Regions from separate parts of the Pseudoalteromonas luteoviolacea genome, predicted to be linked through region 1. Evidence: riboswitches for the same ligand, from Rfam matches in the RefSeq annotation. Region 1 holds a riboswitch; the other holds the start of a gene.
What was found. A riboswitch is a leader RNA that binds a small molecule or an ion and turns the genes downstream of it on or off. The one in region 1 is predicted to bind lysine.

Region 1 (4,195 bases):
CAACAAAAACATCCAAGCACTCGAGCTATTTGAACAACAGCTAGAAATGTTCAGTCAAATCGCCCTTATGAGTGATGAAATGGTTTCTCAAACACTTACTCAAATGCAAGATGCAGACGCTTTCATTGCCGAGATGGTTGATGCTTGGAAAACAGGTGATGACAAGAAATTAAATCAATATTACAAGTTGAGCTTTGACGGTTCAAAATATGCTCGCTTAGCAGAGCAAATTTTGGTTGTCGAACGAAATCATACCTGGGTACGTACTTTGCTGCCTAAAATGAACAAAAAGTCTCATTTTATCGCTGTTGGTGCGCTTCACCTGCCTGAAAAGCATGGTTTAATTGCACTTCTAGAAGCGCAAGGGTTTACCATTAAACGCATCTAACAATTTGGTGGTGAGCCCTAATATCAGACGACTCACCACACACTTTTCTGCCGCTCAGTAACAAACATAAAGGCTTTATGACGTGTTGCTCACAGCAGAAGGCATAATTAACATTTCGACTTTTTCTTGCAATGCCTTCATATCAACGGGTTTATACAAATGTGTGTTAGCACCTAATTCGTACACACGACTCACGGCTTGCTCAGATGTATTTGCAGTAAGGACCAAAATAGGTACTTCTAAACCAAGATTATGGCGTATCATTTTTATCGCCGTAAACCCGTCCATAATCGGCATATTTAAATCCATTAATATGAGGCTAAAGTCCTGCTTTTGTAACTCCGAAAGTGCTTCTTGACCATTCACCACATGGATGACTGATAAACCTAATTTTTCTAATAAAGTCACCACAACTCGGGCGTTAAGCAGGTTATCTTCCACTAATAACGCAGGTGCACCTCTTTGAAGTTCGGTGGTATTATGCATCGATTGCTGAACAACGGTCACCGGCAACTCTAACAAAACACGTGTACCATGAGGTTCATTGTCAGTAAAAATAATTTTGCCTCCCAGCATAGTCACTATCAGCTGCGCCCTAGTGAGACCTAACTGCATACCTTGATAGTTCTCTTCCTCGTCAATACTTGCTTGTGACTGCGCAATGCCAGGGCCTGTATCACTTATCACACAACGAAATAAACCTTCACCACTTTTCGTTACCACACAGTTAGCTTCCAAGCTGACTTCACCATATTCTGTGAACTTCACTGCATTATCTAAAATCTGTCCAACCAGCCACGCAATGCGGTTGTGATCACACTCAACTGGCAACGGTAACCCTTCACCTAGTTCAGCGTTAAACAACAGCGACTTTTGTTGTAATAATGGTTTATATATTGCCAAAGCGTGAGATATTGTCTCTGAAAGACACGCCACTTTGCTATCTAGTTTAATTTCTTTTTGTTCAGACAATACGTTGTAATCATCTATTGATGATAACAGGATATTCAATTGCTTCGCCGCATGATCAACAACATCTAAATGTTCTTTATGACTCGATTCTTTATACAAAGTGAGGTAGCCCATAATGGCTTGTAATGGTGTGCGCATTTCATGGCTCGCTCGAGCTAAAAACTCACTTTTACTGCGCTTTAACCGATTTGCTTCCAACCTTAGTTTCTGCAGGTGCGTAATTTTCTTCTGGATACTTTTTTCCATTGGATAAAAAATCCACCGCGCCTCAAGTAGCAAAATCAGTAACCCAAAAATCCAGATAACCAACTCTACATTTTGTAATTTTTTTACTTTGTCCGTCGCAACCAATTCATGCAGCGTCACGGCTTGATCTAGCAAAACCAGTAACTCACTTGCTCGCGACTGTATCTGTATTAACTTCTCTACTTTTAACTGTCCCAGCAGAGCTTGTTTATGCGCTGCGGTTACTAATGCAATGTATTCATCTACTCGCGCAGCCAAGGCTGCAGGAGGTTGAAAGTAAAAAGTGAGCAGATCTGCTGATAAATGAACATATCGATTGTCAGACTGTTGCAACAAAAAAGCCTGATTTTCTGCCATCATGTTCAAGGCATCCCGCAGTGCTTGTTGCTCATCAAATGTGCCAGGGTGCTGACGAATATATTCAGCGCCCAATAATAATGCTGTTTTTTGCGACAACATTCTTTGCATACCTGCGGTATTAATAACGCGAGCATTGGCCGATTGTTGAGATAATAAAATCTGCATCGTTGCCATTGCTGTGGTGATCACAATCACCATAATTGAAATCGCAAGTATGTATCTAAAACGAAATGTTTTCAGTATTTTAAGCAACCGATTGCCTCCTTATTGGATGCAAAAACACAGTAATTGAGCACACAGCTTTTATACTCAAGTGTAGCTTAATTTTCATCTTTTACAGTTTGAAGCTTGACACCTAGATGGCTGAAATGTTTCAATCCCCGCTGACCCTAATATCGCAAAATAGCATCACATGCTGTTTTGAGGGCTGGAAGAGGTGCGTTATTCAGGTAGCTAGATTGAGGAGAGCAAACTCCAATGACATCGAGTGAGGGGAATTAACGCCGAGAAGAAGTCACTTTTGCTAAGTGATTTTTTCGGGCGCTTGGGCTGAATCCCAACGACTGTCACCAACATATTTGGTGGAGAGCTTCTGGTCTTAGAAAGATAAGGCCATGCCTTTTTCTATTTAAGTCCATTGCTCTTCGAATTTTAATTGTTCGGAAGCTGGGCTATCACTTCATACCCCAAACCACCGAACAGCATTTAAGTTCGGTAGAGATGAAATCTAAATACAACTTATCTGACTACCCGTTATGGACAGCGCTTGTTACGCCGTTCGACGATAATAATCATGTTGATTTTGCCACTTTGGCGCAACTCGTGCGCGCGCAGCAAGCAGCTGGCAATGGCATACTTTTACTTGGGAGCACAGGCGAAGGCCTTGCCTTATCTCAGCAAGAGCAGCGTGATATCGTACGATTTGTCTGTGAGCTATCACCGACGGTGCCTTTAATGGTTGCCATTGGCGGCTATGATCTTGCACTACAACTAGATTGGGTTGAGTTTTGTAATTCTCAGCCAATTGACGCATTTTTAGTTGGTTCTCCATTGTATGCAAAGCCCGGAAACGTTGGTCTTACACATTGGTTCAAGACACTCTTGGATGCCAGTCAGCACCCATGCATGCTCTACAACGTACCAGGACGAAGTGCTGTCGCGATTAGCCCAAATGTCATTGAAAACTTGTCTTCACATCCAAACCTATGGGCACTTAAAGAGGCAAGTGGAGATATCGCAACGTTTGAATCTTTCCGTAAGGCGTCTCCAGAGCTTGCTATATATAGCGGCGATGATGGGCTGATGCCTTACTTTGCACAAGCAGGCGCCGCAGGTCTGGTGTCTGTTGCAGCTAACGCGTGGCCGCAGCAAACCGCGGAATTTGTCCAGCGCTCATTAGCAGGTACTTTCCCTAATTTATTTACCACGTGGACAGACGCAGTAAATAGCTTATTTAGTGTTGCTAATCCAATCCCAGTCAAAGTCCTAATGCATTTACAAGGTCAACTGGAAACACCGCGTCTGCGCCCACCACTGACACACTTAGAACTCAGTGACACCACATTTATTAAAACCGCAAATTCAACAATTTTATCTTGGAGTTAAGGAAGTATCATGAGCTGGTTAACCCTATTAAACAATCTAGAAAATGGCACTGTTCGCGCAGCAACGCAGGATGAACAAGGCAACTGGCATGCCAATGTCGAGGTCAAAGAAGGTATCTTAGAAGCATTTAGAAATGGCACTAACACCGAGTACCCTGGTGGCTTCGTTGATAAAGACAACTTAGCACCACAGGGCTTTGCCGCAGAAGCAGGTGTACGTATGGTACCCGGTGGCAGCAGTGTTCGCCGTGGCGCATACGTAGCACCTGGCACCATTATCATGCCACCTGCATATGTAAATATCGGCGCTTACGTAGACGAAGGTACCATGGTTGACAGTCATGCTCTGGTTGGTTCATGTGCCCAGATTGGTAAAAACGTACACCTTAGTGCCGCTGTGCAAGTAGGTGGCGTATTAGAGCCAGTCGGTGCCAGCCCAGTGGTTGTAGAAGATGATGCATTCATTGGCGCAGGCTGCGTGCTTGTTGAAGGTGTTGTTGTCAAAAAAGGCGCTGTACTTGCTCCTGGTGTTCGTCTATCTGCCAGCGTTCCTGTCTATGATTGTGTCAATGAACGTACTTTAGACAAAGGTGAGGCAATCCCTGAAAATGCCATCGTGATCCCA
Region 2 (4,195 bases), 2.4 Mb from region 1:
CATCACGTACCTGAGCCATAATTGAACACAAATATAATTATTGTTGTGGCCAGCGATTATACCTTTTTAGACGAAGAATGCGAGCACTACAACCCTGATACAGGAACTCCTAAAGCTAATTGATGACTTAAAAACAATAGTTAAAAGCTCGAACCAGGCTGCTGCAAAAATTCCAGCTCTTCATCTGTTGAAACGCGACCAAGAATATTGTTTCTGTGTGGGTAGCGTCCAAATCTATCAATGATCCGTTTATGTGCCAATTCAAACTCATAACCTGGCAGATCTCTAAACAACACTTCTGCTTGTCGATGGATCACAGCACTTTCACTATGCATAAAGGGCATATACAAAAAACCTACTTCAGTATCATTGAGTGCTTTATCAAACCCTTTGTCTATAGCCTGCTGTGAAAGACTCAAAGCTAACGCATCACTAGCAAAAGCTTGCGGCGTATCACGATACATATTTCTAGGGAATTGGTCTAACACGATTATTTCGCACAAAGAACCAACAGGAGTTTCACGCCACTTTTCTAGCTCACCGTTGTAAGCCATTTTATGGAGTATAGAAAATTGACTTTTTACTTTCTGATCAAATGCCGAAGATTTTTGCCACCAATCTTGCTCGGAGCATGTAACAAACCAAAACTCGTAAATATCTTGATACTGCATAAGTAACCCTTAGTGTAAATATTCTCCACTTACTTAAGCTTGTCACTTTACGCTTTTTATTGCAACTTTATCATTAATATTTGTTATAAAGTTATTTCATTACTACGAGACATGAAGAGAACATATCGAATATGATGATGCTCTCCCCATAAAAATATATTTAAGCCACTTCTAGTAACTTTTGATGGATTGCTTTTACAACCGAATCTGAATGTGACTGCTCGACTAGAAAACATAAATTGTGACGACTTGCTCCGTGACAAATCAAACGAATATCAAACTCAGACAATACGTCAACCAAACAATCATCCCCACCCTTAAGCTGAATTTCAGAACCAATCATGGCGACGAGCGTTAGGTTATTTTCAACTGACACATGACAAAACTCGCCCAATTCATCAAGGCATGCCTGTTCAAGCTCAGGTCGTGATGCATTAGGTGCATTGTCCAAAGTAAGGGCAACACTGATTTCAGACGTGGTCACAAGGTCAACGGAGATATTATAGTTACTGAGTATGGTAAAGATTCTCGCTAAAAAACCACTTGCAAGCAGCATTTCAGGGCTCTTCAACGTCAGTAATATTTGATTTTTACGCTGTGTAACGGCTCGGATACCAGATTGCGACTGCGTTTCTTTTTCGATCCAAGTTCCACCCTGATCAGGGGCTTTACTAGAACCAACAAAGACCGAAATACCTTTACGGCTTGCGGGCAAAATAGTTGCTGGGTGCAATACCTTTGCCCCAAAAGTAGCCATTTCGGCAGCTTCGTCAAAACTCAGCCTCGCTATCGGTTTTGCTTTATCGCATAGCCTAGGATCGGTGCTAAAGATACCAACTACATCTGTCCAAATATGCACACTTTGTGCATTAATTGCTTCAGCAATCAGTGCAGCACTGTAATCAGAACCACCGCGACCAAGCGTAGTCGTTTGGCCATATTTATCACTACCAATAAATCCTTGGGTCACAACAACATGATTTTCAAGTAGTGGCTGTAAATGCTCTAAAGCCGCCGTTTCTGTCGACCTAATGTCTGGTGTTGCTTTAGAAAAATTACCATCCGTTTTTAATACTTTACGAACGTCAAAACGCACCGAGCTCACACCCAAATTACGCAACACTTGAGTGAAAATAAACGATGAAAATCGCTCCCCAAAACTTAATACCTCATCGCACTGCTGGGCATTTAACGCAGGCAATGATGCTATCTCTCTAAACTCATCATTTGTATCATCAAACCCAGACTGCAAATCATCATCGAGTTTCACATGGTCCAATATACGTTGCTGAATTTGCATCACAGCCTCAACCAAAGCTTGTCGCTGAGTTTCATTTGCTTTTTGTTGCACCAGCTCAACTAAGTGATTAGTGACGCCTGCACTAGCACTCACTACGACTACTCGAACATTTGGGTCATCATTTATGATTTGCGCGCAACGATGCATCGCTGTGAAGTCGGCAACACTGGTACCACCAAACTTAGCAACTACATACTGGGAATTCATTTTATCTCCTTGTGACAACATTGGTGCTGTCAAAAAATAAGGAGAACTCATTGGCAAGAGGATATAGGAATACATTGAAAAACCACTGCCAGAAGCTCTCCACCAATAATCGGTGACAGTTCCAGGGATTCAACCCCGTAAACCGAAAAGTCATTGTGACGACCAATCACTTTCCTCGGCGAATACTTCCCTCACTTGCTGTCGTTGGATGTCGTGTCCTCAAACAAGCTACCTAAGCATCGCACCTCTTCTGTCTATTTTGCGTGTTCTAAGCTGAACAATAGCAAAATAAAAGCCTGCTACTGGAGCAGGCTTTTAAAAACTATCTTTTAGACGTCTAGGTGTCAAGCAATTTTGTACCTAGACATTAAAAAATTTACTTAAATAAGCTGTCCCATATAAAATGAACCTGCATAACCAATGGTGTAAGCTACGAGTAAATATAACACCATTTTTAAATAGCTCATAAAAGTCAGTGCCTTGACTTTACTCATAGCGATGATCCCTGCTGCCGAGCCAATAATGAGCATCGAACCACCGACTCCCGTTGCATACGTAAACGTTAGCCATTGTTGAGGTGTCATTTCTATCTGCGCTTTAAGTAAGGCGGCTGTAAGTGGCACATTATCCACCGCTGCACTCAACAACCCAACTAAGTAATTCGCGTATTCTGGCGCCAAAAATTGATACAATTCAGTAAACATGTTCAATACGCCCACTTCCTTGAGCGCGCCTACGAGTAAAAGTACACCAACAAAAAACAGTAACGTGTCGTATTCTATCTCTCGTATGTAATCGATAATTTTCTTATTGACGTCTTTTTTACGCATCAGAAACTGTGCGACTAAAAACATAAAAGACAAACCAAACAAAAATGTCAGCATCGGCGGCACTTGATATTGCACACTTAAAAATAATGTAGCGAGCACAGTCGACATGAAAATAACGGCAATTGTAATATCTGTTTTTTCAATTCTTCTGACTTCCTGCCTTGCAAAGTGAAGTTGTTCATTCATACCAATTGATAACATCGCAGCCAATGCAAATACACTCACAATCGCAGGCAATACCAATAACAGCAAATCAGGAATTGTAACTTTACCAGCCAAAAATATCATTAAGGTCGTTACATCACCGGTGATCAAAGAGACGCCGCCAGAATTTACGCTAAATATAATTAATGTGGCATACTTAACAAGCTTTTTAGCATCCAATTTCAACGACATGACAACCGCTAGCGAAATTAAAGTCGCTGTAATATTGTCTGAAATCGAAGAAAACACAAACGCAAATGCACCGACAAGAAACATTAACTTTCTCTCGCTGATTTGCTCAGGCATGATCCGATGTACAATATTTTGAATAAAACCTTTGGAGTTTAAATAAGCCACAAAGGTCATTGCAGCCATTAAAAAAAGCCATAAGGTCGCGATTTCTAAAATGTTGTGATCGAGCTGATGTTGTATAGTTTCTGAGCTTTCACCATGAATTGGAGATATAAAAGCGATAATCCAACATAAAGTGCCAAAAAAAAGCGTCGTTTTGGCCTTGTTTACATGGATAATATCCTCTATAACGATAAGCACAAAAGCTAGCGCTATTAGGGTTAGGATTATGGAAGTGACCATACGCGTAAACAACCTGTAATAAAATGTAATTTTTGTAAAGGGTGATGTAAATCGCCGCGGAGTCTAACACTATGGGCAAGTGACTGCTATCGCTAATTACACTTTATGACAAATTAGTGAACTAGTGATGTCACAAAAATGATACAAACTGGAAAGTTATGATCCCAGCTAAAAAAGTTCTTAATACATTAAATGAACATTGGAGTGTTTTAGAGCTGTTATTTAAACGCTTTAAAATGGCCGATTTCAGTATAAAAGATGTACAAAACTTAATAAAATTAAAAAACCCAAATTGGTCCAGTGAACGGGTTTATAAAGAGACCAATAGATTATTAAATCAGGAAATTATTATTCCATTAGCCAAGTCTTCTCAACTTGAGATCAATCGT

Region 2: another riboswitch for lysine. It lies ahead of lysC (lysine-sensitive aspartokinase 3); the one in region 1 lies ahead of dapA (4-hydroxy-tetrahydrodipicolinate synthase).

What each region holds. Positions count from the first base shown of each region.
Region 1 covers NZ_CP015411.1:336,757-340,951, reverse strand. The annotation lists gene S4054249_RS01450 (TraB/GumN family protein) at 1-388, shown strand, start outside; gene S4054249_RS01445 (response regulator) at 464-2,218, opposite strand; lysine riboswitch at 2,390-2,566, shown strand; gene dapA (4-hydroxy-tetrahydrodipicolinate synthase) at 2,687-3,571, shown strand; gene S4054249_RS01435 (2,3,4,5-tetrahydropyridine-2,6-dicarboxylate N-succinyltransferase) at 3,581-4,195, shown strand, end outside.
Region 2 covers NZ_CP015411.1:2,711,412-2,715,606, forward strand. The annotation lists gene S4054249_RS11485 (sodium-dependent transporter) at 1-19, opposite strand, end outside; gene S4054249_RS11490 (DUF924 family protein) at 141-671, opposite strand; gene lysC (lysine-sensitive aspartokinase 3) at 832-2,178, opposite strand; lysine riboswitch at 2,263-2,436, opposite strand; gene nhaD (sodium:proton antiporter NhaD) at 2,559-3,806, opposite strand; gene S4054249_RS11505 (hypothetical protein) at 3,965-4,195, shown strand, end outside.